DNA from 3 places in the Providencia sp. LY12 genome. Region 3 is predicted to be linked to each of the others. Evidence: predicted binding sites of a transcription regulator. Region 3 holds the regulator's gene; each other region holds the start of a gene.
What was found. Region 3 encodes PurR, which represses purine synthesis genes. Its sites were predicted from a motif close to CANGCAAACGTTTGCNTG; they were not measured.
Positions count from the first base shown of each region.

Region 1 (11,461 bases), 1.4 Mb from region 3:
AAAATTCAGGAGATGCATCAAGCATTAAATATGGGGCGTACTACACTGTGGCGCAAGCTGAAGCAATATCAGATTGATATTCGCGAATACAAGCTATAGTCCAGTTAATAAAAATAGTCCGTCAATAAAAACAGCCCTGCCAATAAAAAAAGCTTCTACTGATTTTCTGCAGCAATGCTGAAAACGTTCGAAGCATTCAAATCACACAGCCTTACGGTAATCACTAAGCCCAACATATCAATGCATATTGATTGCGGGCTCAGTCACGCCTTTCAGCGAAACGAAAGAGAAGAAATGAAAAAGAGCTAAGATTATCAACCTATCTTGTTGTTAAGTATGTTGATCTCAGTACGCTTTTTTTTAGGAATTGGTTTTAATTTGATGTTATAGATTTTTATTTCAGTGAACTCACATACTCACAGTTGGAGTAAATGGTTGCGGGGATATATATAGGTTTATATTTTATTTTAAACTAAATATATTAATTTTATATTTAGCTATAAATGCGATTTTTATCATTAATAACTAGAGTAACAGTTTTCCTGTATAAAAATGATAGTGCAATTTATTTGATTTTCCACTATTGCTTAAAAAATAGTTATTTTAGGATGATAGATTAATAAAGAGGAATAGAAAGCATAATCATTATGCTAAGTTTGATAGTGAAAAATAGTTAACCGAATAGTTAAGTGAATAGTTAAGTTAAATGATTAAATTAAATAGTTATCTAAATAAAAATCTAAATTTAATTATATTTTTCTGGGTAATTTTGCGAACGGAAAATGCCTAATGGTTTTTTGATAAACCATTAGGCAGAGGGGGGCTGGTGAATAAAGAGAATTAAGCGTTTGCAGAATAAGTATTAATATATTCATACTCTTGGATTAATTGAGGTAGTGATTTTATTCCTAGTTTTGTATAAATATTTGAACGGTGCACTTCTACGGTTCTTGGTGATAATGACAGTTTTTCGGCCGTTTCTCGGCTGGTGTTTCCGTCTAAAATCATGTCCATAATTTCACGCTCTCTAGCTGAGAGACGGTCGAATTTATTGGTTAAATAGATATATTTTTTATGATTTTCATTTTGTTTATCGAAGTGTTCATTAGCTCCCTGAATAGCGCTTAGAAACACTCTGTCATCAAATGGAAATGCGTAGAAATCAAAGGCTCCAGCCTTGAAGTAGTCTCTGCATAGTGCAGCAGAAGGTTCTTCTGCGATGACGATAACAGGAACAACGGCTAAAGATTGAGTAAGGTTTTTTAATTTATTAATATGACTGGAGTTATTGCCTACGAATAATAAAACACAATCCTTTGCATTATCTTCTTTAGGGTAAGTATAAGTACTAATAAATACCTCTTCGTCATTATAGAATTTAAATATAAAATCAAAAGATTCCATCTTTGATTTCAGTTTATTCTTAAAGACATTATCGTTTTCAACGATTACATGAATGGCGCTATTCATCACCAAACTCCTGTTAAACGGATTTGACATTCAAATTAACGTAGTTTAATAGAATGAGAATAATTCACCGATGGAAATGGTAATATATTTTCAACTATTCTTTTTTATAGATTATTGCTGAACGTAAATGATATTAAAAAAAGTACTTGCCTAATTTTAATATAAAAAAGAAACAAAGGTTAAAGTATGTGTCAAAACGTAACATCTGTTTAATGTTTTGTAACAAGATAGAGTTTTAAGCTTGTCTTACGATTATTATGTTTTCTAGATAACATGAAAATAATGTTATTTAGCTAAGTAATAATATCGCAAAATGGTAGTCATAAAAAGCACTATTAGCAATTTTATGAAATTTAATTAATCATCCTCCTTGATAATTTTTTTCTGTTTTTAAGTTTTGTGGTTAAGTCATTAAAATTATCTCAGTAAAATTGCAAAGTACTCTAAAAAAGTGAGTGAATACACGTAATGATTTCCTTAAAAGATATTGCACTATAGGTTTTCGTATGATTAATAAAAGTGTTTAGTGTGAATAAATTGATCGATAACCTTAGTGATAGTTTGCACTTCAACCTATTATCTTTCCGTTATTGGCGTATTATAGAGAAGAAAAATCAACCACACTTTCATACGGATAAATTATGTTGCTGCGTTCCGGGGTAGCATTAGCTATCTTTTCTTATATTCTTTGGGGGATAACCCCGCTGTTTTATCGGTTACTTCCTGATGCACAAGCCATGGAATTACTGGCGCAACGATTGATTTGGTCTCTTCCGTTCTTATTTTTCATTCGGTTGCTTATCAAGAATAAATCCCTGTGGAAGCAAGTGTGGGCGGATAAACGTTCAATTGTGTTATGTTTTTTTAGTTCCTCGATTATGGCGGTATCGTGGACAACCTTCACCTATGCGTTAACTCATGGGCAAGTACTGGCTGCGAGCTTGGGTTATTTTATTAACCCGCTGTTTTCAATCTTGCTAGGTGTGATTTTCTTGCGAGAGCGTTTAGTCTTTGCTGAAAAACTGGCGGTTGTGTTTATTTTTTCAGGTGTTGCCTACCAAATCATACAATATGGGGAATTGCCCGTTTTAGCGTTAGTGATGGGGAGCGCTTTTGCAGTTTATGGTTTGATCCGTAAGTTTATTCGTTTTGATGTTATCACCTCGCTGTTTTTAGAGGCGCTTTGGTTATTACCCTTGGCGATAGGTATTACATGGTGGTTATCCGCACATGGAATGAGCGCGGTAGAAAATGGTGATTGGCAAACCAAAATGCTGTACATGTTGGCGGCGCCTGTGACTATCATTCCATTACTCTTTTTCACGGCAGCCATTAAACGTACCACATTAACGGTGATTGGTTTAGCGCAATATATCGAGCCAACAATTCAATTCTTGTTAGCAGTTTTCCTGTTTAATGAAATTTTCGATTGGGTCAAAGGTGTCAGTTTTACCTTGATTTGGATTGGCTTACTGTTTTGTGTATTAGCGCTACTCCATAAACGCTATGGCAAAGGTGCCCGCCATCAACCGTATGTGACTGGGCGGGATGAATCTCCCAAAATTTAACTTTTAATTTTAATGGGTTAGCCCGTTTTACAGATAATACTGTTAACGGGTTATGCTTCTATCATAGTCAAAGCAAACGATTGCGTATATAATCCTGCCATCTTTTTAGACATTATCTTTTATGTAGCTGCATTTATCTCTGGGGATATAAGGTCATTATCATGAGCCAATTAGGTACTGCACTTTGTTCTAGCGCGACAAAAGTTATGCTTCTCGGTTCGGGGGAGTTAGGTAAAGAAGTGGCGATTGAGTGCCAGCGTTTGGGTATTGAAGTGATTGCGGTGGATCGCTATGACAATGCACCTGCGATGCATGTTGCTCATCGCAGCTACACCATCAATATGTTGGATGGTGAGGCACTACGCCAACTTGTTGAAAGTGAGAAACCAGATTTTATCGTTCCTGAGATTGAAGCGATTGCCACCAAAACGTTGGTGGAACTCGAAAAGCAAGGTCAAAAAGTCGTGCCATCTGCCAATGCGGTTTACCTAACCATGAATCGTGAAGGGATCCGTCGTTTAGCTGCCGAAGAGCTACAACTGCCGACGTCGGAATACCGCTTCGTGGAAACGAAAGCGGATTTTGAAGTCGCAGCCCATGAAATTGGCTTTCCCTGCATTGTAAAACCAGTCATGAGCTCATCGGGGAAAGGGCAGAGCATCATTCGCTCAGCGGAGCAGCTTGATAGTGCGTGGAATTATTCCCAAGAAGGCGGGCGTACAGGTCAAGGGCGCGTGATTGTTGAAAAAATGGTGAATTTCGATTTTGAAATTACATTACTAACCATTAGCGCGGTAGACGGTGTGCATTTCTGTGCGCCAGTGGGTCATCGCCAAGAAAAAGGTGATTATCGCGAATCTTGGCAGCCGCAAGCGATGAGTGATGCTGCTTTGCAAAAAGCACAGGACGTAGCGAAGAAAATTGTCACCGCTTTAGGGGGATACGGCTTATTCGGTGTGGAGCTGTTTGTCTGTGGTGATGAGATCATTTTCAACGAAGTTTCTCCTCGCCCTCATGATACCGGCATGGTGACGTTGATTTCTCAAAACCTGTCTGAATTCGCATTACATGTTCGTGCTTTCTTAGGCTTACCGATTGGCACTATTCGCCAGTATGGTGCCAGCGCATCGGCCGTGATTTTACCTGAGCTGCATAGTCGGAATGTGGTTTTTTCGGGCATTCACGAGGCTCTCGGTTCTGATATTCAATTGCGTTTATTTGGTAAACCGGAAATTGCGGGAACTCGTCGTTTAGGTGTGACGCTCGCAGTCGGAGATTCGATTGAGCAAGCCCTAGAGATGGCAAAAACAGCGGCGGCTCAAGTAAAAGTAACAGGATAGTGATTATCCCCCGCCTGTTAGGTTCTGGCGGGGGGCTTTTTAGGGGGATTATTGTCTATCTTCAATAATCATCGCGGCTGCACGCTCCGCAATCATGATGGTCGGCGCATTGGTATTGCCACTTGGAATTTCTGGCATCACGGAGCAATCCACCACACGTAGCTTATTGATCCCATGGACGCGAAGACGTAAATCAGTGACGGAATTTGCGGTATCTGTACCCATACGGCAGGTGCCAACGGGGTGATAAACCGTTTTACAGAAATTACGCACAAACTCTTCTAATTGCCCCTCATCATGCTGAACTTGGGCTGGCGGCATCAATGTATTTTTACTGACAGCTTGCAATGATGGCTGGCTTAATACCTCTAAACCGAATTTCACCGCACGTTTACAACCTTCCATATCTTCTGGTTCAGCCAAGTAATTGGCGTGAATTTTTAACGGGTCTTGCGGGTTTTGGCTACGCAGTAAAATTTCCCCGCGAGACTTAGGCTGTAAGTAACCGACTTTCAGTGAAAAACCGTGAGTGGCAGGTAGCGGCTCCCCCGGTACATCATCCCAGCTATCTAAAATAGGTAAAAAGTGAATTTGCACATCAGGGCGACCTTGGTTGCAACTGTCTTTAAAGGCGGCGCCTTCTAAAACGTTAGAAGCGAGTAGCCCACTGCGAAATGCCATCCACTCAAAACCATGTTTGATAGCGGCAAAGCCTTGGTCGGCACCAAATAAGCTAATTGGCTCTTTGGTGGTGACGTTGATGGACATATGCAAATGATCGTGAAAATTTTTGCCCACCGGTAAATTCGCCACGGTTTTGATCCCTAAAGAGGAAAGGTGTTCTTCAGGTCCGATACCAGAGAGCATCAATAACTTCGCTGATCCCATTGCGCCGGAGCAAACCAACACTTCTTCACGCGCCAAGGCCTCGACTTCGTGACCATTTTTACCTTGGTAAGCCACGCCAACCGCTTGTCCATCGCGAATAATAATGCGGTTAACTTGGGTATTAAGTTTGAGCGTTAAACGGTCGCTATTTGCTACTGATTTCAAATAGGTTTTGGATGTACTGGCTCTTTCCCCATTATGTGTGGTGGTTTGATAGAAACTGGTTCCTTGCTGGCTCTCTCCATTAAGGTCATTAACGTATGGTAAACCATGTTCTTGAGCCGCTTGAATGAATGCCATAGAAAGTGGGTGGCGATAACGGTTTTCACTGACGGGAAGAGGTCCGTCAGTGCCGTGGTATTCTCCGGTCAAGCTTTCATTGCGTTCGGCTTTTTTAAACCACGGTAGGACATCTTGATAACCCCAGCCTTCGCATCCGTACTTTTGTTCCCAGTTATCATAATCCTGTTTTTGCCCGCGAATGTAGATCATGCCATTGACTGAACTACTGCCCCCCAGCACGCGACCTTGAGCAATTTGCATTTTGCGGTTGTTGGCATGAGGTTCAGGTTCGGTTTCATATGGCCAACTTTTTTGGGCAATAATTTTAGCGACGCCAGCAGGCATACGGATAAACATATGGTTATCGCTACCGCCCGCTTCAATAAGCAGCACGCGAGCTTGGGTTTCTTGGATCAGACGTGCGGCGAGAACACAACCTGCGGAGCCTGCACCGACAATAATATAGTCATATTTTTGTGTGCTCATTTTATTTCCCTGTTGAAATTAACATTCAATCATCATTTATTTAACAATAACGCCTTTAGGTTATTAATGTATAAATAATGTTCTGTTAGTGTGATTCACTTCAAAAATAATTTCCTATGTAACTATTTTTTAATTTTCTCTAATTATTGTTATTTAAAAGGAAAATATTAATCTCATAACTTTTTAGTCTTATTTTTAATTTCATTAATAAGTTAATGCTTTATTAATTGGTTTATTCTTAGTGAAAAATAGTGCGAACGAAAAAGATGCATAGAAAAAAATTGCGTGATTATCTGATACTCATTGGGAATGCTTTAAGGGATGCTGAACGCCTAATAAAATAAGAGGTGCCTTTACGAATGAAAGCAATATTAATGAAAACCATACCAATAAAAAGCCTGCTGATGGGATTGTCTATTTCTGTGTTTATGACGGCGATGGCGTCAGCCATGCCGCTTGAAGAACAGTTTCAGTTAATGGCGGAAGATGAAAGCGAAAAAATCCGCTGCTTTGAACCTTCTTCACCTTTCTTGTATTGCCTTAAAGGAAGCGTATACAAAAAAGGTGGTATCAGGCTCTTAGATAAGCAGGGTAATGAAGTGTATCAATTTTACTATTTTGATAATGGTCTCGACCCTGCGAGTGACGGGCTATACCGAATTCGTCAGGGGGAAAAAATAGGTTATGCCAACGCCCAAACCGGAGAAATTGTGATTGAGCCGATTTATGATTGTGCATATCCATTTGAAAACAGTAAAGCCAAGGTAGGCAAGAAGTGTGAGCGACAAACCGACGGAGAACATAGCTGGTGGGTTGGGGGCGAATGGCAAGAAATTGTTAATCCACTGAGTAGGGAAAATTAGCGTTTTATTCATGTATTAACCTCAGGAATTTAACAAAAATCACAATCTAAATATGATTTTAAAAGTTACTTAACTTGTTGAAATGAAAAATATTTGTTACTCAGATCACATTTTTTGAGGGTTTAGCGACTCTTGAAAACCATTCACCGCAAAAAACTAACCGCTTAATTCTGTATGCCACCACTCAAGGTAACTTTTCGCTTTTCCTGATAGTAATTTTTTACCATACCCACTATGGCAGAACTCAATTTTTTACATTCAAAATCATTCAACCACTGCCTATTAAAAAATCATTTGTTATTCATCGAAAACGATTAAAAACAACGTTTTCGCAGTTTAATAAACGGTAATTACGTATTAATGGCATGTTCGTTCTACCTCAGAAGGGTGTTCTATGAACAAAAATGGTATTTTAAAACACATTCCATGGATGATCCTCGGGATCATCGGTGCAATCTGTTTAGGGGTTGTCGCGCTAAGACGCGGCGAGCACATTAGTGCATTGTGGATCGTCGTCGCATCTGTGGCGGTGTACTTGATTGCTTATCGTTACTACAGCTTATATATCGCTAAAAAAGTGATGAAGTTGGACGAAACGCGTGCTACACCGGCGGTCATTAATAATGACGGCTTAAACTATGTTCCAACCAATAAAAACGTTCTGTTTGGTCACCACTTTGCGGCTATCGCAGGGGCGGGTCCATTAGTTGGGCCAGTATTAGCGGCTCAGGTGGGTTACTTACCGGGAACATTGTGGCTATTGGCTGGGGTTGTTCTTGCGGGGGCGGTACAGGACTTTATGGTGCTGTTTATCTCCTCACGTCGTAACGGTGCATCTCTTGGTGAGATAGTTAAAGAAGAATTGGGTCCAATCCCAGGTACGCTAGCACTGTTTGGCTGCTTCTTAATTATGATCATCATCCTCGCAGTATTGGCGCTGATCGTGGTTAAGGCACTGGCAGAAAGCCCATGGGGTGTGTTCACAGTTTGCTCCACTGTGCCGATTGCGCTCTTTATGGGGATATATATGCGCTATATCCGACCAGGGCGTGTGGGTGAAATTGCCGTTATCGGTATTGCACTGTTAGTCGCTTCTATTTGGTTTGGTGGTGTGATTGCTCATGACCCTTACTGGGGTCCAGCACTGACCTTTAAAGATACGACGATTACTTATGCATTAGTCGGTTATGCGTTTGTTTCCGCGTTACTGCCAGTATGGTTGATTTTGGCGCCTCGCGACTACTTAGCGACATTCCTGAAAATTGGGGTTATCGTTGGTTTGGCTGTAGGTATTGTTATCCTGAACCCTGAGCTGAAAATGCCAGCGGTGACACAGTTTGTTGATGGTTCTGGTCCAGTTTGGAAAGGTACACTGTTCCCATTCTTGTTCATCACCATTGCGTGTGGTGCGGTATCCGGTTTCCATGCCTTGATCTCTTCCGGTACGACGCCAAAACTGTTAGCGAACGAAAAAGACGCTCGTTACATCGGCTACGGTGCGATGTTAATGGAATCTTTCGTCGCTATCATGGCGTTAGTCGCAGCTTCTATCATCGAGCCAGGTCTGTATTTTGCAATGAACACCCCACCATCAGCATTAGGTATCACTATGCCTAACCTGCATGAGCTGGGTGGTCCAGATGGCGCTGCAATTATGGCGCAACTGAAAGATGTGTCTGTTCATGCGGCAGCAACGGTCAGTTCATGGGGCTTTGTCATTTCCCCAGAACAAATCATGCAAACAGCAAAAGACATTGGTGAGCCTTCGATTCTAAACCGTGCAGGTGGGGCGCCAACCTTAGCTGTCGGTATTGCGTTTGTATTCCACGAAATTATGCCAGCTGCCAACATGGGCTTCTGGTATCACTTCGGTATTCTGTTTGAAGCACTGTTTATCTTAACGGCTCTGGATGCGGGTACCCGTTCTGGTCGCTTTATGCTGCAAGATTTACTGGGTAACTTCGTGCCATTCCTGAAGAAAACCGATTCTCTGTTTGCAGGGATCATTGGTACAGCAGGATGTGTAGGTTTGTGGGGTTACTTACTGTATCAAGGCGTTGTTGACCCACTGGGCGGCGTTAAGAGCTTGTGGCCACTGTTCGGTATCTCCAACCAGATGCTGGCAGCGGTAGCGTTAGTCCTGAGTACGGTTGTATTAATTAAGATGAAACGCAGTAAATACATCTTAGTGACTGTGTTGCCAGCGGTATGGTTATTAATCTGTACTACATGGGCACTGGGACTGAAATTATTCAGTGATAATCCTCAATTGGAAGGTTTCTTATACTTAGCGAAATCTTACAAAGAGAAAATCGCCGCGGGTGGTGCTGAGTTAACGGCACAAGAAATTACTAATATGAATCACATTATTATTAATAACTACACTAACGCGGGTCTGAGTATTCTGTTCTTAGTGGTGGTTTACGGTATTATCTTCTACGGTATCCGTGTGGGAATGAAAGCCCATAAAAACCCAAATCGTACAGATAAAGAAACCCCTTATGTTCCTGTTCCTAAAGAGGGTGTGAAAGTGTCATCTTCACACTAAGAGCAGAATAATGCGTCGAGTTAAGTTTCACTCGAAACAGTAAGGGAAGCCCGACATTGTACGAAAAAACAATGTCGGGCATTTTGCCTTTGGAGATGGTTATGTTTGGAAACTTGGGTAAAACCGGTAAATATTTAGGGCAGGCGGCGCGTATGCTGGTGGGGATCCCTGATTACGATACCTATGTGCAGCATATGAAAGATAATCACCCCGATAAACCTGTGATGACCTATAAAGAGTTTTTTCGTGAACGACAAGATGCTCGCTACGGCGGTAGTGGTAAAGGTGGATTTCGCTGCTGTTAACGAATTTTCTTATAAATGAACGGCATAATGAGGGCAATAATGAAACCAATCAATGTAACGATTTTAACGGGCTTTTTGGGTGCAGGAAAAACCACGCTATTGAGCCACATTCTCAACGCGGATCATGGTCATAAAATTGCCGTGATCGAAAATGAGTTCGGCGAAGTTCCTATCGATAATGCGTTGATTGGTGACCGTGCCACGCAAATCACCACCTTAAGTAATGGCTGTATTTGTTGCAGTCGCTCTAATGAGTTAGAAAATGCGTTGTTGGATTTATTGGACGGTTTAGACAGCGGCAAACTCGATTTTGAGCGTTTAGTGATTGAGTGCACGGGAATGGCAGATCCAGGTCCGATTACGCAAACATTTTTCTCCCATGAAGTGCTGTGCGAGCGTTATTTATTGGATGGCATTATTACTTTGGTGGATGCGGTTCACGCCGATAAGCAACTTAATGATTTCGCTATTGCGCAAGCGCAGATTGGCTATGCTGATAGAATTCTTCTCACCAAAACCGATATTGAGCCAAACACTGATGCGCTGATTGAGCGTTTGCAGCGTATTAATGCCCGAGCACCGATTTATCCAGTGGTTCATGGGGATATTAATTTAGATTTATTGTTAGATATTGAAGGTTTTTTGCTGGATTCAAAACTCAATGTTAAGCAACCGACGTTCCGTTTTGCTCCTAAGCAGCAAAATGAGGTGGGGTCGATTGTGCTGGAGTTTGATTACCCTGTAGAGCTGATGGCCGTCTCCCAAGTGATGGAAGATTTATTACTTGGTTTTGCAGATAATTTATTACGCTATAAGGGAATTTTGTCCATCGTCGACGAACCAAAGCGCCTATTATTCCAAGGTGTCCAGCGCCTGTATAGCGCAGATTGGGACAGAGATTGGGGCGAAAATGAAACACGCAGCAGCGTCCTCGTTTTCATCGGCATCGATCTTCCAGAAACCGAAATTCGCGAAAAATTCGCCGCACTAGAAACCAGAAATTAAAAATCAGCACTCAGAATAAAATCAGAAAGTAAAATTAAATTCAAAGTCATCAGAAGCCAGAATAAAATTCAGAAATCAAAATTAAACTCAAAGTTATTAGCGCTGAAGGAAGGCGACAAACGCCAGCTATCCCTAGGAGCATACAATAGTATGTGACTAGGGTAGCTAAGAGAAGTCAACGCACCAGCAGCGTTAAGAACGAAGAGTTTTGGAGGACATTATTTCTATGATTTGGATGTCTGTATGCCGCATCGACCCTGCTGCCAACGAACACAAATTCGCAATCGACTGATCCACATCATCCGACACAATTCCGTCCGAGCCTCTTACGCAGCTATTATCTAGCGCCATCAATACAGCTTTGTATGCTGCACTTGCACTGGTGGAGACTTTCATTGCACAGCTGTTTGATGCGCCATCACAGATCATGCCACTGACGTCGCCGATCATGCTTGAGATTGCCATTGCGACCACGTCATAGCGAGCTTCTAATAACCATGCAATCCCAGCGGCAGCACCCATTGCAGCGGTGGTTGCCGCACATAATGCAGAAAGTGCAGGCAGTTGGTTATGAATATAAATGGCCATTAAATGGGAGAGCATCAGTGCTCGAGCTAACTGTTCTTCGGTAGATTGCAGGTAATCTGCGGTGACAACAACTGGCATGGTGGCTGCAATACCTTGGTTACCGGAACCGGAATTACTC
Region 1 covers NZ_CM172594.1:3,351,428-3,362,888, reverse strand. Annotated here, with positions in the region: gene ACY3ZI_RS16045 (helix-turn-helix domain-containing protein) at 1-99, shown strand, start outside; gene ACY3ZI_RS16040 (response regulator transcription factor) at 841-1,470, opposite strand; gene rarD (EamA family transporter RarD) at 2,112-3,038, shown strand; gene purT (formate-dependent phosphoribosylglycinamide formyltransferase) at 3,200-4,378, shown strand; gene ACY3ZI_RS16025 (GMC family oxidoreductase) at 4,427-6,034, opposite strand; gene ACY3ZI_RS16020 (WG repeat-containing protein) at 6,394-6,897, shown strand; gene ACY3ZI_RS16015 (carbon starvation CstA family protein) at 7,292-9,445, shown strand; gene ACY3ZI_RS16010 (YbdD/YjiX family protein) at 9,547-9,750, shown strand; gene yjiA (GTPase) at 9,790-10,755, shown strand; gene ACY3ZI_RS16000 (L-cysteine desulfidase family protein) at 10,948-11,461, opposite strand, start outside.
Region 1: purT (formate-dependent phosphoribosylglycinamide formyltransferase) is a predicted target of PurR. The motif match lies at 3,108-3,125, and genes of this name have one in related genera.

Region 2 (9,090 bases), 920 kb from region 3:
ATTTTATATTTTTTTCTATATATTGCCACGGATTGGTTTGCCAGCCATGCCAAACAACTTTGTCGTCGAAAGAGTATTCCTTTGAATATGCCTTTAACTTATTAATGTCACCATGTTCGCCTGAACCAATAATATGAAGCGTCCAATCACCTCGTAAGTTTGATAACGCCTTAAATAACTCGCTGACATTTTTTTGGCCATCGAACATAACGCGACCCACATAAATAAAGGATGCTTTTTCGGGGCGCGCAATAGTATTATCTTGTCGTTTTATTGGATTATAAATCGTGTAAATGTCATCTTCATTAACACCTTGCTTTATAAATTGCCTAGTTATTGCATCACAGATTGAAAGGTGTTTATCAGCTAAAAGTAAATACTTACCTTTATATGTATGTTTGATTGAAAAATGTGACCAAGAAAACAATGGAATATTAACAAATGAAAATCTCATCGCATATCGAGATATAAAACATCCAATAGGGTCATAGGCAATAACATAATCAGGTTTAGATTTCTTTAAAAATCGTCCAAACTTCAGTCCCATATGCAGTCTTTTTAGTTTTTTATTTTTGAAAATAGATGTAATTCTGCTATAACGCCTACCGCATAACCAGTCATCATTTACAACTGAGTTAGAGTTTAGTTCATTAAAGAAAGTAAATGAGATATCATATTTATCTTTGCTTAATTCATCGTATGTTGTTGTAAATACAGTTTCCATACCACCGAAACCCGAAACCTCTTTACCTACGATAAGAATTTTTTTCATGAAATATGCCCGTTTAACATCACTGCATGTGCCATTGTTTGTCGTTATGTTATCAAATGACGATATTCACGGAAAGAATAAAGCCGCATATTCGCGGCCTTTCATCACATTAGGTATTTTTTAGACTCAATTTTTTCTGTTTCTGAGTTACCGTAAAAATGCCGTTCCAGCTGGGTTAATAAATCTTTAGCAACACTCTCAGCCATAAAAGATTGTACTGGCTCTTTTTCTATGTTTTGCATTTCTCGTGTCTCTTCATTGAATCTAGGATCAGAAAAAACAAATTTCATGAATATAAAGCCGGGCGGGTTATCAATAGATACCTGTGCTTTCTCCAGTTTCGGAATGAATTCTGCGTTATCAGCTTCAAGCTCTACACATTCGTCATTTTTCATGCGGACACCCACGAATCATCCTGCCAAATCTCTTCCAAAATTTGACCTATCTCTTCTTTCTCATCATCTGTTTTAGTGCCGCTAATAGTTAGTGATTGTGATGAACTCATAGCGATACGCAAACTCAATGGACCGAACCGGTCACCAATCCTTTTTATAATTTGTTCCTGCAGGGCGTTACGAGTTTTGTCGTTTGGTTTTTGCTTTGATTCTTTATCAAAGAGAATTTCAATGCGTGGCATAATGTAACCTCTCATTTAACTGTTTATTTATACAGTATTTATATACAGTAAATTTTGAGATTGCAAGAGTAGAGGGCTAATTTTGTGTTACGAAAAAGAAGCTCACAGATAAGTAACACAAAAAATATGAAACACAGAAAGCAACACTTGATTTTATATTATTGATTTAAAATAGAAATATCGCCAATGATACACATATCGCAGTTAATGCATTTTTTAGTAATTAATAGTGCCATTTCAATTAGTTATATCAGATTTAAACCAGTAGTATACGTCTTCGAACGTCATTTTACACTGAAGTAAATCAATTAGACACTGAATTATGTGCGAGTGAACGGAGATGACCAACTAAAAAACAGTGATAAACAAGCAGAATAATTGAAAGTTCTAAGTATTATTTAAAGTGGATAGTTTGTAAATAAAGTCGAATTAATAATATAAAAAGGCTCTATTTATACAAATAGAATAAGAGCTTAATTTAAGCTCTTATGGAAGAAAGCAATTAATAGTTAATAGCAAATATTAAATTAATAATTAATTAAGTTATAGATATACCAGCTCTTAGTTTTATCAGATTGCGTATAGAAGCACAGTACACCATTAATGATAAAGAAGGTCGCTGATTTTATAGAGTCTTCAACGTTGAACTCCTCAGAATACATTAGCACGATGCTGGCATTATCAGCGATTTGATAAACATCGATAACTTTCTCATCGAGATTATAACCGTACAGATACTGTTTGTTCTGTGTTGGATCGTAGAAAGCTTGAATATTTTGCAGATAGGTTTTTAATTTACCTTTTTGTACGACAACGGTAGGTTCAATTTTGCCGGCATCTGTCATGTTATAGATCATGTAGGATTTATCTTTTGAATGCCCTAAGAAGTAATTTTTCTTAGCAGCGCTGAATGCAAGCGTTGTTGGGTAAAACTCTTCAAAGATACTTGATTGCACGGTTCTTCTAATAAAAGCCATGTTTATTCCTCTTATTTAAATTATGAAAACTTAAGTGCGGGTTAATCATATTTAATGAGAGAGATTTTAAAAATAATGTTAATTATTAGTTCGTTTTATATATTCAAATGATTTAAAAATTAATAAAAGTAGAATATTCACAATGGATCGCAACTGTGATAGTAATAAGAAAAAACAATTAGGAAGTGGTCATGTTTGAAAATCTAGGGGTATTGAATTTTTGGACTTACTTAGCGGGGTTGGTGCTTATCATCATTGTTCCCGGTCCAAACTCATTGTATGTATTAAAATCAAGTACTTCACATGGGACAAAAGCGGGATATCGCGCTGCAATCGGTGTTTTCACTGGCGATGCAATACTGATTTTTCTTTCATTCATTGGTGTTGCCTCGGTGATCAAAGCCTCTCCAACGCTGTTTACCATCGTAAGATACTTAGGGGCAGCTTATCTTTTGTACTTAGGGTGCAAAATCTTATATGCAACTTTTTGGCAGAAAAAATCGTTATCAGCAGGGGTTGAGCAGATTGAAGTAAGAAAAGAAAATTACTTCACTCGTGCGTTGGTACTTAGCTTAACGAATCCGAAAGCAATTTTGTTCTATATCTCGTTCTTTATTCAATTTATCGACTTCAATTATAGCCATGCTTGGGTGCCGTACATGGTATTAGCGGTTATCTTAGAGACGGTTAGCTTCTTGTATCTAAGCTTATTGATATTCAGTGGCTACTTGATAGCGCGCTTTTTACGGGAAAAGCAGATTTTGGCGAAATTGGGAAATTGCACTGTCGGTGCATTCTTTATGGGGTTCGCAGCAAAACTTGCCATTTTTAGTAATTAGTTGTTGATTAATATCAGATTCAATTTGCAGTCACTTTAACATTTCGTAATAATCAACTTTTCGAGTGTGGATGAATGAGAGGCTAGAGTGACGCAATTAGAAATCGACGAGTATTGGATGGCTCAAGCTCTTGAGCTAGCAAAAAAAGCTCAAGATGCAGGGGAAATTCCTGTCGGTGCGTTACTGGTCAAAGATAACCAACTCGTGGCAGAAGGCTGGAACCACTCCATTGAAAATCACGACCCTACCGCCCATGCCGAAATTATTACCTTACAAAAAGCGGGCACCGCACTACAGAATTATCGTTTATTAGACACAACGCTGTATGTCACTTTAGAACCTTGCATTATGTGTGCAGGGGCGATGATCCATAGCCGCATCGGTCGAGTGGTGTATGGCGCGAACGATTTTAAAACGGGGGCATGTGGCTCCTTCATTAATATCATGTCGCAGCCAGGTTTAAACCACTATGTTGAAGTGACAAGTGGTGTACTTGAAGAAACTTGCTCATCCATGCTCAGCGATTTTTTTAGAATGCGCAGAGCACAAATTAAAGAGCAGAGGCGTCAAGAAAAGCAGGCTCAAAATCCCGAAAGCTAGTCTTCAATTGATGTTTCCTTTTGTAGGGCTACGTTATTATCGGTGGAATTCGAACGCGTTGGTTTTGCCAAAATATATTTCCCTAGAGAGTCGTTTGGTGCACGAGTATTTTCCTTGGCATTAAACACACCGAGATTTGCTGACGCTTTGGGCGCGATCTCCACTTTTGCTGACACTACATCAGGCATCACATAAGATGAAAGCGGCGAGTTCTCATTTGGCACTACAACGTAAACGTGAGATTTCTTGGCAATTTCGAGTGTTTTCTGCTTTTTCTCCTGACTTTGCAAATAACCCGCTAAGCTTTGATGATAGCGACGAATATTTTCTACATAGCGATAAGCTTCGTGTCCTCGGGCATAACCATAAGTGAGTTGGGAATAATATTTTTGCTGAGTTAGCAAGGGTAAATTTGCTTTAACATCAAGCCAGCGGTCAGGATTACCGCCAAGTCTTTGCGTTAGTTTTCGCACATCCAGCATATGCCCATAACCCATATTATAGGCAGCAAGGGTAAACCAAATGCGATCATCTTCAGCGATAGAATCGGGTAAGCGTTTCATAATATAGGCTAAATACGCAGCCCCACCTTTAATGCTCCCCTCTGGATCTAACCTGTCTTCAATTCCCATAGTTGCAGCCGTTGGTTTGGTGAGCATCATGATCCCACGAACGCCAGTCGGTGAGGTTGCAAGAGGATTCCAGTGAGATTCTTGCCAAGCTATTGCAGCAAGTAATTTCCAATCGATGCTCTCAACGGTCTCAGCATATTTCTCAAAGAGAGGTTGATAATCCGGCAGTTTATTATTTATGGCGCTAATAAACGTTATGGTATCGAAATAATCGAAGGATTCCACATGGCTGAAATGCTTTTCAATCAAGCGAGCAAGAAGATCGTTCTGATTGCTGAGATTAAAAAAATCGAGCAGGGCGGCATCTAGGCTGTTGTCATGTTGGCGGCTTAAATACCATGTAATGGCATGGTCATCGCGCAAATCAAATGCCACGGCGACTTTAGGATGAATACGTTGCTGCAAAGAAACCGCAATAGAATCTTCAAGGGTGTAATCAATTTCACCTTCGGCCACCATTTCTAATAATTGACTTGGTGTATAGTTGCTGCTTTCTTCCCACTTAAGATTAGGATATTGCGCTGAAAGTGCTTTTAACGTGCTTGCATGAGTGCTCCCCGCGATAACCATTAATTTCCCTTTCAGGTCATTAAAGGTTTTTGGGCGCGTAGTGCCTTTACGGTAAACCAATTGCTGAGTAACACTCAAATAGCTTGGACCCGTTTTCATGGTTTCCAAACGGTCTTTATTATACAGCAGCCCCGCCACAGCGATGTCGGCATCGTCGTTATCGAGATCTTCGAAAATCTGTTCAATAGTCGGGCGAATAATAATTTTGAGTTTAATGCCTAGGTACGTGGCAAAGCCTTGAGCAAGCTCGTAGTCAAAGCCACGTAGCTGACGCTGCTCATCAATATAAATGAGTGGTGAACTTACTGCGCTAATACGTAACTCACCCCGAGAGATAATTTTGTCGATTTGGGTGTTTTGCGTATTAGACCATCGGACATTGAAGCCAATGATCATGGTGGCAAGTAAAGCGATGACCACGATAATAAAATAGTTAACTTTTAGGTTATTCAAATAATTATTTCTCGTGCAGGAACTGGTGTTGTGCGCTTAATAAAAACTGTTTAATCATGGTTATAAATCCAGTGGTTTCGTATTTTGCTCTAACAATGATGATCGGTGCAACTAATATTATCGTATTTAGCACATATTAATATTTAACTAATCGCTCTATTTTTAGTCACGCAAACGGTTTCGTATTGATGAACATTGCTCTATAATGGACTCCGGTTTCCCTGCTTTCGTGATCAGGGCTGGCGTTTAAAAGAGAGAATTTAAGACTATGGAAATTTTGCGTGGCTCACCGGCACTATCAGCATTTCGTATTACCCGCCTTTTGGCGCTGTTTGCTGAAAAACAGCTCCCAGTAACGGATATCTATGCTGAATATATGCATTTTGCTGAGCTATCAGCCCCATTAAGTGGCAGTGAGCAAGGTAAACTGAGTAGTTTATTAAAATATGGTCCTTCTCTGGCAGAGCATGAGCCATTTGGAAAACTGATTTTAGTCACCCCACGCCCAGGAACTATCTCTCCTTGGTCTTCTAAAGCAACGGATATCGCACATAACTGTGGCTTAACACAGGTTAAACGTATTGAGCGCGGCGTTGCCTACTATATTCAAGCCGATTCACTGACAAGCGAGCAGTGGGACTTAGTCATCAGTCTGTTACATGACCGTATGATGGAAACGGTTTTTGCCTCTTTTGAACAAGCCGAAGCGCTATTTGTTCAGCAGCAGCCTGCCCCAATGAAAGTGATTGATATTATCGCAGGCGGACGCCAAGCACTCGATACGGCTAACAAAGAGATGGGCTTAGCGTTAGCCGACGATGAAATTGATTATCTATTAGAGGCGTTCACAGGGTTAAAACGTAACCCAACGGATGTTGAGCTATATATGTTTGCGCAAGCAAACTCAGAACATTGCCGCCATAAAATTTTCAATGCGGATTGGATTATTGACGGGGAAACACAGCCAAAATCCCTGTTTAAAATGATCAAAAACACCTTTGAAAAAACGCCAGATCACGTCTTGTCTGCTTATAAAGATAATGCGGCAGTAATGGAAGGTTCCTCAGTAGGTCGTTTCTTCCCTGAGCCAGATGGACGTACTTATCGTTATCATCAAGAAGATGCACATATTTTGATGAAAGTGGAAACCCACAACCACCCAACGGCAATCTCTCCATGGCCGGGGGCTGCAACTGGTTCTGGTGGTGAAATTCGTGATGAAGGCGCAACAGGTCGCGGTGCAAAACCAAAAGCAGGTTTAGTGGGCTTCTCCGTTTCAAACTTACGTATTCCGGGTTTTGAACAACCTTGGGAAGAAGATTTCGGCAAGCCTGAACGTATTGTGACTGCACTCGATATTATGACGGAAGGTCCTTTAGGCGGGGCGGCATTTAACAACGAATTTGGGCGTCCCGCATTATTAGGTTATTTCCGTACCTATGAAGAGAAAGTGAATAGCCATAATGGTGAAGAATTACGTGGTTACCATAAGCCAATTATGTTAGCGGGTGGTATTGGTAACATCCGTGCGGATCACGTTCAAAAAGGTGAAATTACCGTTGGCGCTAAGCTCATCGTTTTGGGTGGCCCTTCGATGAATATCGGTTTAGGGGGCGGGGCTGCATCATCCATGACATCCGGTCAATCTGCGGCGGATCTTGATTTTGCTTCTGTTCAACGTGATAACGCCGAAATGGAGCGTCGTTGCCAAGAAGTGATCGACAAATGCTGGCAGCTAGGTGATAAAAACCCAATTCTGTTTATCCATGATGTTGGTGCGGGGGGATTATCCAACGCAATGCCTGAACTGGTGAGCGATGGCGGTCGTGGTGGGCGTTTTGAACTGCGTAAAATTCTTAATGATGAACCAGGAATGAGCCCATTGGAAGTGTGGTGTAACGAATCCCAAGAGCGCTATGTGATGGCGGTTGCTCCGGAACAACTGGCATTATTCACTGAAATTTGTGAGCGTGAACGCGCGCCGTTTGCTGTGATCGGTGAAGCAACGGAAGAGCGTCATTTAACTCTTAATGATGAGCATTTTGATAACCAACCAATCGATATGCCACTGGATGTGCTACTTGGCAAAACGCCGAAAATGTTGCGTGATGTGACAACACTGATAGCAGAGCCTGAATCACTGGATAGAACCGCCATCGATTTAACTGAAGCAGTTAAGCGCGTTCTGCATTTACCTGCTGTGGCAGAAAAAACCTTCTTAATCACTATCGGTGACCGCACTGTGACAGGAATGGTTGCTCGTGATCAAATGGTTGGCCCTTGGCAGATCCCAGTGGCTGACTGCGCGGTGACAACCGCAAGTTTGGATAGCTATTATGGTGAATCAATGTCTATTGGTGAAAGAACGCCAGTGGCTCTGTTGGATTTCTCCGCTTCTGCGCGTATGGCTGTGGGTGAAGCATTAACCAACTTAGCGTGCTCTTATGTACAAGATCTTAAGCGCGTGAAGCTGTCTGCTAACTGGATGTCTGCGGCGGGTCACCCAGGGGAAGACGCGGGTCTGTACGAAGCGGTTAAAGCGGTCGGTGAAGAGTTGTGTCCAGCATTAGGTCTGACTATCCCAGTGGGTAAAGACTCAATGTCAATGAAAACTCGCTGGCAGCAAAATGGTGAAGAGCGTGAAATGACGTCGCCATTATCATTGATTATCAGTGCATTTGGTCGCGTTGAAGATGTTCGTCTAACGGTTACACCAGAGCTGAAAACTACGGCAGATAACGGCTTGTTATTAATCGACCTTGGTCAAGGTCACAATGCGCTTGGTGGCTCTGCACTGGCGCAAGTTTATCGTCAATTAGGTAATAAAGCGCCAGATGTTCGTGACCCAGCGCTGTTGTTAGGCTTCTTTAATACCATTCAAAAACTGTTATCTGAACAAAAACTACTGGCATACCATGACCGTTCTGATGGTGGGTTGTTTGTCACGTTAGTGGAAATGGCATTTGCGGGTCATTGCGGTATTAACGTGGATATCAGTTCATTTGATGAAGACACCTTAGCGGCGCTGTTTAATGAAGAGTTGGGTGCAGTGATCCAAATCCAAGGTGCTGATCGCCAATACGTAGAGCAGTGTTTTGCCGATGCTGGCTTAGCTGGCTGTGTTCACTATCTGGGTTCTGCAACGCACGACGACGCGGTGATCATTAATAGCCGTGATACGGTAGTTTACAACGGTTCCCGTAGTGCTCTGCGTGAGTGCTGGGCTGAAACTACATGGCAGATGCAGCGTTTACGTGATAACGAAGAGTGCGCAGATCAAGAGCACGAAGCGAAGAAAGACAATCAAGATCCAGGTCTGAATGTGAAGCTGACTTACGATATCGCAGAGGATATTGCTGCTCCGTATATCGCGTCTGGTGTTCGTCCTAAAGTGGCTGTGCTGCGTGAGCAAGGGGTTAACTCCCACGTTGAAATGGCGGCGGCATGGGATCGTGCAGGCTTTGATGCTATCGACGTTCACATGAGTGATTTACTGGCGGGTAACTTGTCTCTTGAACAGTTCCAAGCGCTAGTGGCATGCGGTGGTTTCTCATACGGTGACGTATTAGGCGCGGGTGAAGGTTGGGCGAAGTCCATTCTGTTCAATAAC
Region 2 covers NZ_CM172594.1:2,842,912-2,852,001, reverse strand. Annotated here, with positions in the region: gene ACY3ZI_RS13535 (glycosyltransferase) at 1-772, opposite strand, end outside; gene ACY3ZI_RS13530 (hypothetical protein) at 877-1,167, opposite strand; gene ACY3ZI_RS13525 (DinI-like family protein) at 1,164-1,409, opposite strand; gene ACY3ZI_RS13520 (XRE family transcriptional regulator) at 1,937-2,386, opposite strand; gene leuE (leucine efflux protein LeuE) at 2,578-3,225, shown strand; gene tadA (tRNA adenosine(34) deaminase TadA) at 3,313-3,825, shown strand; gene mltF (membrane-bound lytic murein transglycosylase MltF) at 3,822-5,480, opposite strand; gene purL (phosphoribosylformylglycinamidine synthase) at 5,749-9,090, shown strand, end outside.
Region 2: purL (phosphoribosylformylglycinamidine synthase) is a predicted target of PurR. The motif match lies at 5,648-5,665, and genes of this name have one in related genera.

Region 3 (11,461 bases):
TTTTTGAACTAAGCGTGCGCTGTAGCCAATATCATCGGCAATTTCGGTAATTTTTTTATTTGGATTGTGATAAAGAGAGTCCAGAACGTGGTCAATAAAATGTGCCTTTTTCGCTGCCTTAGTGACATAAAAACACTCATGCAACTCTTTGAATGAAGAATTGGCCAATGATTTAAACCAATTATTGCTCCATATTTGGCTAAGCGGAGTAGGGATATCCGTATAATTTAACGTGCGTTGGGGAAGTAAAAAACGTAAGGCATCGTGGCGAATACGCAGCACCATCACGCTGGCATTATTCGGGATGGCGGTAAATATATTGACTCTGGGGATGATTAACTGAAATGGATTGACGGATGTATGTTCGTGAGTCGACATACTGATATTTTCAGTCGAAACCCATATTTCAGCACCTGTACCTGGGAAGATCTTAATAGCATCAGTAAATTTCTTGATAATCAAAACTGAACTAACAAATTCTTTTAATTCATCAGGAGGATAATACTGTTTCAGCATGGCTCTTCAAAACGTCATAATTGAATATGCTAATAATAGCGTGTTATAGGGAAAAAATTAACTCTATAAACGATATATTCACCAAATAACGTATTTATTAAAAATCAGTTCCGTTATTAATAATAGTAACGGAACTGATTATTATGATGCCAAAAAATAACGTTAACTAACGATTAGTCATGCTGATATTCAGTGTGCTTAATCGCATCATTGGACTTGCTAGCACAACGCTGCATGAAATAGCCTATAATCATTGGGATTACAGTAAATGCCATCACGCCAGTTGTAGCGAGTAAAGGGTCAAATGTAAGTGCAGACACTAATAAACTGGCTAAGAAACATAACCCTAATTGTAAGGCGTTTTGCAGTGCAGCGGCCTTACCACTAGCAGATGGGAACGTATTGAGGGCTTTGGCGACTGCAATTGGGTATGATGCTCCGTTCATTGCTGCCATAAAGCAAAATGGAACCAAAATCATGGTTAATGTTGGCTGCGTATAAATCGCCATCACAAAGAGAATAATCATACTAACGGCATAACCCGCTAGCAAGATTGGGAACAACGTTTCAGCGCGAACTTTAGCTAATACGAAGCGGCAGCCGTATCCCCCGACAATAAATGCCAGTGTTTGAGGGATATAACTCAAGCCGATATCCGCAGGGTTAAAGCCCATATTGCGTAGAATAAATGGCGAACCCGTTAGCCATGCAAAAAAGCCAGCGCTACACGCTGCATACACAAGTACGTTACCACTGAAAACAGGGGAGCTTAGCAAGGTAGCAAAGGAAACTTTGGTTTGTGGCTGGTTTTCTTCTGCGATGACTTTCGGTGCCACTTTTTTTAGCATCAAGGTCGGTAGCAGGAGTAAAACGCCCACCATCATCAGCACGATGAAGATAAATTCCCAGTTTTTGTGCTCAAGCACCCAGGCACCTAAAAGTGGCGCTAATGCAGGAGAAAGCGCCACTAAAGGCATGATAGAGGCAAATACTTTTTGAGTATCAGCTTCGTTATAGCGGTCGATAACGAGGGCCTGCCATAAAACCGCAGCAGAACAAACGCCAACGGCTTGCAAGAATCGAAGGATTAATAACTGAGTGGCATCGGTGACCCAAATCATTGCTAGACAGCTAACAATAAACAGGGAAAGCCCAACAATAAGGATAGGTTTGCGTCCTAATTTATCTGAAAGGCGTCCCCATAATAGCTGGGCAAACGCGAAGCCCGCTAGAAAGATACTTAATGATGCGCTGATAGCGCCTTCAGTCGTATTTAAGGTTGTTTGCATTGAACCAAAGGCTGGCAGATACATATCGATGGCTAAAAACCCCAGCATGCTTAGGCCAGCAAGATAAATCAAAAATCCAGAGGAGTTTTTTGTCGCAGTATTTGTCATAGTTTTTGCTTAATCTATATTTAAAATAATGTTGATAGTTATCTTATTGTATAGGCTATTTTTTTACGTTGTGAAACGGTAATATTTGGACTCTGCTATCAAATAATTTGAAAGGAAAGAAAATGTGGTCAGCTCATGCACTTGAAGTCATAGACGCAGTTGCTCGAACGGGAAGCTTTAGTGGTGCTGCGGATGAGCTGCATCGAGTTCCTTCAGCGATCAGCTACACAGTAAAACAAGTCGAAGAATGGTTAGCAGTTCCGCTATTCGAACGTCGTCACCGTGATGTGGTATTGACGGAAGCCGGGGCTATCTTTATTAAAGAAAGTCGAAGTGTTATCAAAAAAATGATTGATACTCGACATCAATGCCAACAAGTCGCCAATGGATGGCGCGGACAGTTCAGTATTGCTGTTGATTGCATCGTAAAACCGCAGCGTACGGAACAGCTGATTTTGGATTTTTATCGTCATTTCCCTGATATTGAACTGTATATCCACCCTGAAGTGTTTAATGGAGTTTGGGATGCTTTAGCCGATGGACGTGTGGATGTTGCGATTGGAGCGACCCGTGCTTCACCAATTGGAGAGCGCTATAGCTTCCGTGATATGGGCTTTATGTCATGGCGTTGTGTTGCGAGCCCCGATCACCCATTAGCAAAAATTCAGGGCAAACTGACAGATGATCAAATGCGTGAATATCCAAGTTTGTGCTTAGAAGATACCTCAAGAAGCTTACCGAAAAGAGATACTTGGGCGCTGGATAACCAACGTCGCTTAGTTGTGCCTTACTGGGAAAGTGGTTTAGCGTGTTTGGAAAATGGGCTGTGTGTGGGAATGGTTCCTGAGCACCGTGCAGCGCCATTGTGTGCAGAAGGCAAGCTTGTTGAGCTGGAATTAGCACAGCCGTTTCCTGAAAGCCCTTGCTGCTTAACGTGGGTTGAGAATGATACATCTCCAGCGTTGAGATGGCTGCTTGACTATCTTGGTGATAGCGAAACGCTCAACGCGGAGTGGTTTGCGAGCTAATGTGCTGAGGTAGACTTAGCGGCGATAATCAATAAATGGACCGTCAGCCACGGAACGGCGCTCAACTAAACGCGGATGAACTTCAATCGTTTGCGCATCTTCGCGTTTATTCACAATACGATCGAGCAACATCGCAAACGCCATTTGACCTAAACGCTCTTTTGGCTGGTGGATTGTGGTTAATGCAGGCGTGAAATATCGTGCATTACGCACGTTATCATAACCAATAATGGAAATATCTTGAGGGACACGTAATCCCATCTCGTCAGCCGCACAGATTGCCCCCATCGCCATGATGTCTCCACCACAGAAGACCGCAGTAGGGCGGTGCTTGTTACTGAGGATCTGCATCATCGCTTTATAGCCTGATTCTGGCTCGAAATCCCCTTGAACAATCCATTCATCTTTTAATGTGACTTTGGCTTCTTCCATGGCTTTTTTGAAGCCGGTTAAACGCCCAATACCTGTATTTCTTTCGAGAGAGCCAGGGATCACGCCAATTTCACGGTGACCACGGTCAATAAGGTAACGACCCGCTAAGTAACCACCGTGGAAAGAGTTATCAATAATACTGTCAGTGAAATCCCCGCGAGAGGTACCCCAGTCCATGACGACCATTGGGATATTTCGGTAATCTTCCAACATACCTATCAAGGTGTCAGGGTATTCTGAACACATCACAAGTAGCCCATCGACACGTTTTTGTGCCAACATTTGCAAGTACGCTTTTTGCTTACCTAAGTTATTGTGAGAGTTACATAAAATTAGAGTATAGCCTTTCTCATAGCAACTATTCTCGACAGACTCGATCACTTCTGCGAAATAGGGGGCTTCACTTGATGTTGCCAACAGACCAATTGATTTGGTGTGGTTGACTTTTAAACTACGCGCAACCGCACTCGGAGAATAATTGAGCTCTTTGATGGCGGCCCAAACGGCTGTTTTTGTATCATCAGCGACAAAACGCGTCTTGTTGATAACATGGGAGACGGTTGTGGTAGAGACGCCCGCACGTTTCGCCACATCTTTAATTGTTGCCATGAGAAGAAAAAACTCCTAACCAAAACTTGGTCTCTAAAATAATTCTAGTTAAATAATTACCTGCATATTGATGCATAGTACCTTTGCTGGCAATAATTTAGCGATTTGTTGTCGATTTTGTCTGATCTAGCGCAAAAACGAAAGAAATAATTGATGTTATAACATGTGATATAGACACTGGTTTTACGTTTTTGTGCATGTATACTGAAATAACCTTTTTATTTTATGGTTATTTGATAATTCAATTTCTTTATATGAGAGGGTCTCATGGATACAGATTTTAAATATGGATTGCTAGCTGCGTTTGGCTCTTTAGCTGTAATTATTTTGTTTGCTGTGCACATTTTCTGATTTCATTTCCATCCTATCTAATAAGGATGAGAAATAATTAAGGGCGAGTAATATACTCGCCCTTAGTCATTTTAGATCTGAACTAAAATTAAGCCAGATTTTCTTCAACAAATTTCCAGTTAACCAACGCCCAGAAGTTTTCTAAGTATTTTGGACGTGCGTTACGGTAGTCGATGTAGTAAGCGTGTTCCCAGATATCAACAGTCAGAACTGGCTTATCGTCACCAGAAATTGGTGTTGCCGCGTTAGATGTGTTAACGATAGCCAGGCTGCCATCTGCTTTCTTCACTAACCAAGTCCAACCTGCACCGAAGTTTTTAACTGCGGCATCAGTGAATTGCTCTTTGAACTGAGCAAATGAACCAAATGCTTTGTTGATAGCTTCTGCAACTTTACCGGTTGGCTCGCCACCTGCATTTGGAGCCAAGCAGTGCCAGTAGAAAGTGTGGTTCCAAACTTGAGCCGCGTTATTGAATACGCCACCTTCAGAAGTTTTAATGATTTCTTCTAAAGACAGACCTTCAAATTTGGTGCCTTTGATCAGGTTATTCAGGTTAACAACATAAGTGTTGTGGTGCTTACCATAGTGGTATTCTAAGGTCTCAGCAGAGATATGAGGTTCTAAAGCATCTTTAGCATAAGGTAGAGCTGGTAATTCAAAAGACATTGCGTACTCCTTGATTGCTTTTATTCAGTGTTTAGGGTGTTTGCTCGTAAAATGAGCGAAATTAAATGTACTTCTATTAATTAATCTACTTCTAGTGTAGTGACGTTGAGCTGTGCTGAGCTATTGCGCCGCATTGTAAGTCATGATTTATCATAACAGAATACAGGTTACAGTAAGAAAAAACCTGTTCCATGATGCTATTTATGCCTTAATTGTTAGTAAGTTGCATAATAATTATTCCACTGCGTGTCGTTATTGTCATTGAAGAGCAGGGAAATACATCAAGTGTTATTAATTTGCTAATATATTAACAAATAACTCCCATGATTACACGGCAAAAACACCCAGAGTGAATTTTTTATAGTAAAAAGAAAACGTTGCTATTTGCTTTTCACCTTTTGAGTACAGCAAATAGGAGTGCTATAGTATTCGCCTTATAAAACTGGCATATTGTATGAAACAATCACGGAACAATTTGCGATGTTTTGACTATGCCGGCGATTACACCGGTCAATGTGTTCTGTCTAATGAGTTGCCTTGCAAATGATTCAAAGTGGCTCAGTGACTGCAAAATCAGCACCCACGTTTTAGGATATAAAATGACAACTATCGAAAAAATTGAGCGCCAAGTTAAAGAAAACCCAATTTTATTATACATGAAAGGCTCTCCAAAACTGCCTAGCTGCGGTTTTTCTGCTCAAGCTGTTCAAGCTCTCTCTTCTTGCGGTGAGCGTTTTGCTTACGTTGATATTTTACAAAACCCAGATATTCGTGCAGAGCTACCAAAATATGCTAATTGGCCAACATTCCCACAGTTATGGGTTGATGGTGAGTTAGTTGGCGGTTGTGACATTATCGTTGAGATGTTCCAACGCGGCGAATTACAAGCTCTGATCAAAGAAACTGCAGACAAATACCGTCCAGCAGATGAAACCATCACTGAGTAATTAAATTGTTGAATAGGCTTTAATGCTTATATTGATGAAAACCGTATTAGCCTAAAACTAATACGGTTTTTTTGTTTTTAGGGGGCGAGGTTATTGAGGCTCACTAGGTAGTGGCCATCCACCTAATTTTTTCCATTTATTGACTAACTCGCAAAATAATAGCGCGGTACGGTTAGTATCGTATAGGGCTCCGTGGGCTTGCTTGCCATCAAATGGAATACCTGCGGTGACACAGGCTTTTGCAAGAATGGTTTGCCCAAAAACTAATCCACTCAGTGCGGCGGTATCAAAGGTTGCGAAGGGATGAAATGGGTTACGTTTTAACCCAGAGCGTTCTGCCGCATTCATAACAAAGCTGTGATCAAAATTTGCGTTATGAGCTACCATGATCGCGCGATTGCAATCGGTATTCTTCATACCTTTTCGAATTGTTTTAAAAATGGCATGTAATGCATCATATTCACTCACTGCACCACGTAGGGGGTTCGTGGGGTCAATACCTGTGAACTCCAGTGCAGAGGGCTCCAAATTCGCACCTTCAAATGGTTCTACATGAAAATGCAGCGTTTCATCAATGGCTAGCCAGCCATCTTTGTCCATTTTGAGTGTAATGGCCGCTATCTCTAATAGACCATCAGTTTTAGGGTTGAACCCACCAGTTTCAACATCTATAACGACAGGGTAGTAACCCCGGAAGCGGTTAACCAGTGAGTTAGGGTTATTTTTTTCAGACATTAGGCTTTCAATTTACAGTTTCTGGTTGGCTTTCATTATGCCAAAGGGAATGCATTTTTGCAGGTAGATACTGAAGATATTTTAGGTGATGGTTATCACCACCTAAAATATAAAATGTATGTGAGGGATTAATTTCCTAATCCTTTGCTTGCACTTTTATTTTCGATAAGCTCAATTTTATAGCCATCTGGATCTTCAACAAATGCGATAACGGTTGTACCACCCTTGACTGGACCAGCTTCACGAGTGATATTTCCACCGGCTTGACGAATGTTTTCACAGGTTTTAGCAACATCATCAACACCTAATGCAATATGACCATAAGCATTACCTAAGTCATATTCTGTTACGCCCCAGTTATAAGTTAACTCGATAACAGCACCTTCACTTTCATCGCTGTAACCGACAAACGCTAAAGAATATTTGTATTCTGTATTTTCGCTCGTGCGCAGTAAACGCATACCTAATACTTTGGTGTAAAAATCAATGGAGCGTTGCATGTCGGTAACACGGAGCATGGTATGTAGTAAGCGCATAATAGTAGTTTCCCTATAAATTCTTCAGGCAATAATGCTTAAAGTCGAATCGATTTATCTATTAATATAACGTGGCAATATGACTAAATACAGTGATTGAGGTTTATTTTTTAGTCATATCATGGCTATACTCAATTCGAGGGAGTATATCATAATTTTATGTTTATATTACGGGTGGTTAACGATGGCAGAACAACTTGAGTTTTTTGATATTCCAAGCCCTTGCCGTGGGATATGCCAGACCAACGAGCAGGGATATTGCCGAGGTTGTTATCGAACCCGAGATGAACGTTTTGGTTGGTTGCAGCTAACTAACGCAGAAAAACGTCATGTCATCCGTTTATGTCGCCAGCGATTTTTAAGATTAAATAATAAGAAAGTGGCTCAAGAAGAGATGAATGATCCTCAACAACCTCTATTTTGATTGATAATAAAACTATTAAAAATAAGATAATTTAATCAAAAATTAATTCATTTAGATTAATTCCAATAGTTACATTTCAATAAAATTTTATTTATTCAAAATGATGATGAAGTTCATTTAAATCAACTGTAAATGACATAATTTTAAGAGCAACTATATTGCTTTGTTTTTTAAGGATTTATTTGATATTGCATTTTTTATTGTTAGCTGCAATTACTATAAGGGTTAAAATAGATAGATTCGAAAGAAGAGTAAGGCTATTCTTATTAATAAGATAATTGATAGATTGTCTTATTAAGTGATTATATTGTTTTTATATGAAAAATCATGGGGGAAAGTAAGATGTATATCACTCAATGATTTATTGATGCTCACTATATATAGGTATTTATGAGGTATTGGCTCAATAAAAGGTTGTAAAGATAAAAGGGAGTTAATATATAATTCAAAAAATAATATGTATTTGGTATATTTTTTAGACATTATAATTATATAAAGGAGGGTAAATTGGAATCTCAAATTGGAACTGAATTATCTCGTGTAGTCCGTATGTGGCGAGCATTGATTGACTATCGCCTCAAACCACTTAAACTCACGCAAACACATTGGGTAACACTGCATAATATTAGCCAGTTACCGCCCGAGCAGTCGCAGATTCAATTGGCAAAGGCAATTGGTATTGAGCAACCTTCCTTGGTCAGAACATTAGATCAATTAGAAGAAAAAAGGCTCATTTCTCGTCATACATGTGCGAATGACCGACGTGCTAAGAGAATCAAACTCACAGAGGAATCGGAGCCTTTCATCAAAACGGTTGATCAAGTGATTAATAATACTCGGACAGAAATTTTAAGTAATATTAGTCATGATGAACTAAGTCAGTTATCTTTATTACTGCTAAGATTGGAGAAAAATATTCTACGCTTACAGAATGATTCATAGACTAATAATTGTATTTTATAATTGATTTTTCATTCTATGAATGTAATTCGCATAAATATATATTAATCTAATAATTATAGCCACCATTCACATAATATGTACTTCTATCTAGTTACATTGTTTTATTATGTGAGGCGGCTTTGTATTTCACTACTATGAATTAATTTTTAGATATATGGGATATATGGGATATATGGGATATTAAGGTGTAAAAATATGAATAAAAAATGTGGCTCAAGAAAGATAGAGAATTCAAATTGTATAAATTACATTTTACTTGAATGATATCAATCACAAAAATTTAATAAATTCCCGCAATGGAACTCATAGACAAAAAGATAGTAAAGAGCTCAGATTCGATAAAAAGCATTATTAATAAGCTAAAAAGTAAAACGCTAATTATGATTTAAATAAAAAATGCGTTCATCGATTAATTAGTCGGTGAACGCATTTTATCTTGAACTTATGTCAAATTATCGGGGTGACACAGTCACTGTATTTCCACTGTTTGCGATCATAACACGCTGACCTACACGGAAAGCAGCAGGATCTTGTTTCTGAACCACAACAATGTTTTTACCACTGTCTAAACGGATTTCAAGCTGCACACCTTGGCTTTTATTTAGGGCACCTTGTGCTTGTTGACCCGCTAAACCACCCGCGATTGCACCAGCTGCTGTTGCTAGCGTTTTACCAGTACCGCCACCGACGGTATTACCTAATAGACCACCGATAACTGCACCACCAATTGCTCCAATTACGTTACCATCTTCACCCGCTTGAATGGTAACTGGGCGTGCATTGAGTACGGTACCATAAGTCACAGTTTGGACTTGTTTAGCATCTTGAGCTGAAATAGTATCACCAGAAAGCGTACTTGTATTGACACAGCCAGATAACGCAACAACCGCAGCAACACCTACAAAAACTTTCTTAAGCATAATAACTCCTATGAGACTTGCTGTTCGTGGCAGTAACGTAGCATCGAAGATTTGTTCTTACCATAAGCACAACAACATCAAAAATTTGTTTTAGATAACAGAGCCTAGACTACTAATTTTGAATTAAATAATGCATCAACACTAGGTAAAATATCTCAAATTTCACCCAAAATCCCAACTCAAGGCACCCTTTGCTAAAGAATCATCTATTTTTTGACTATTTTAGAACATCAATTTATGGCAAAGGCTAAATAGGGGATTTTCACCTGTAATAAAAACTACTCACCTTAAGGTGTAGCAGATAATTACAGAATGAACCATTATAAATCAAATTTAAAAAAATGAGAGATAGCAAAGTGACTCATTGCTGCTATTTTGCTCACTATTTTCATCTCTTCTATCAATTATTTATTATTCCTGCGAAGCGCTACGAGAAATTGAATCGATCAGTTGACAAATTTTTCTCTAAAAGCACAATCTTTCCTAGTTTATCTCATCGAGTGAATAGACACGTTAAAGGGAATAATGATGATTAAATCGGGTCGCTATATCGGTGTTATGTCAGGAACCAGTCTAGATGGTGTTGATGTCGTATTAGCAGCAATTAATGATAAGTTTGTTGCAGAGCAAGCTAGCTTGAGCGCCGCATTTCCGATTGAACTGAAAAAGCGCATTCTCAATATTTGCCAAGGACAAGAAACAACACTTTCTGAATTGGGAAAAATAGACAGAGAACTTGGCACAATATATGCCGATGCCATTAATCAGCTGCTTCATCAAACGGGTCTATCTCCCGAAGATATTATTGCGATTGGTTGTCACGGGCAAACGGTTTGGCATGAACCTGATAGTGAAACACCATTTACTATGCAGATTGGTGATAACAACCGCATCGCAGCATTAACGGGAATAACGACAGTCGGTGATTTTCGCCGCAGAGACATGGCTTATGGTGGACAAGGTGCTCCGCTAGTTCCTGCATTTCATTTAGCCGTATTAGGGCATCCGACTGAAAAACGTATAGTGCTTAACATTGGCGGGATTGCTAATGTTACTGCATTGCTGCCAAATGCATATGTAAAAGGCTATGACACAGGGCCTGGTAATATGTTAATGGACACTTGGGTCTGGCGTAACAAGCAACAAGCGTATGATAAAGATGGTGAATGGGCAAAAACGGGAACGGTGAATCAGGCATTATTAAATGCGATGCTTAATGATAGCTATTTTAAACGTTCAGCTCCTAAAAGTACTGGGCGTGAATATTTTAATATGCAATGGCTAGAGCAGCATTTGGCGCATTTTAAATTACTATCTCCTGAAGATGTACAAGCAACACTGTGTGAATTGACCGCCGTATCTATCGTGGATCAAGTCAAGTTATGTGGCGGCTGCGAGCGATTAATTGTTTGTGGCGGCGGCGCTCAAAATAAATTCTTAATGTTGCGATTAGCAACATTACTGCCGGGGATTGAAGTCGCGCCAAGTGATAAATATGGGCTGAGTGGTGATGATATGGAAGCACTGGCATTTGCTTGGCTTGCCGCTCGCACAGTTTCAGGCTTATCAGGTAGCCTTGCATCAGTAACGGGCGCAAGCAGAGACAGTATATTAGGTGCGATATACCCCGCGAATGTTGATATAAAATAACCGCTTGAAAGGACAGTAAAATGAACGAACTTGAAGAGATCGATCTTGCTGCGGTACGACGTGAATATACAAAAGGTGGATTGAGACGCAAAGATTTAACGCCAGATCCTATTCCATTGTTTGAGCGCTGGTTAAAGCAAGCCTGTGAAGCGCGATTAACTGACCCGACAGCAATGTGTGTGGCAACAGTTGATGAAACAGGGCAGCCTTATCAACGGATCGTATTATTAAAGCACTTCGATGAAAACGGATTAGTCTTTTATACCAATTTGGGAAGCCGTAAAGC
Region 3 covers NZ_CM172594.1:1,917,531-1,928,991, forward strand. Annotated here, with positions in the region: gene ACY3ZI_RS09075 (helix-turn-helix transcriptional regulator) at 1-516, opposite strand, end outside; gene punC (purine nucleoside transporter PunC) at 690-1,913, opposite strand; gene punR (DNA-binding transcriptional activator PunR) at 2,036-2,941, shown strand; gene purR (HTH-type transcriptional repressor PurR) at 2,957-3,982, opposite strand; gene cydH (cytochrome bd-I oxidase subunit CydH) at 4,250-4,333, shown strand; gene sodB (superoxide dismutase [Fe]) at 4,422-5,000, opposite strand; gene ACY3ZI_RS09105 (Grx4 family monothiol glutaredoxin) at 5,600-5,947, shown strand; gene rnt (ribonuclease T) at 6,038-6,682, opposite strand; gene gloA (lactoylglutathione lyase) at 6,811-7,218, opposite strand; gene ACY3ZI_RS09120 (DUF1289 domain-containing protein) at 7,403-7,642, shown strand; gene slyA (transcriptional regulator SlyA) at 8,150-8,584, shown strand; gene ACY3ZI_RS09130 (outer membrane lipoprotein) at 9,058-9,525, opposite strand; gene anmK (anhydro-N-acetylmuramic acid kinase) at 10,051-11,175, shown strand; gene pdxH (pyridoxamine 5'-phosphate oxidase) at 11,196-11,461, shown strand, end outside.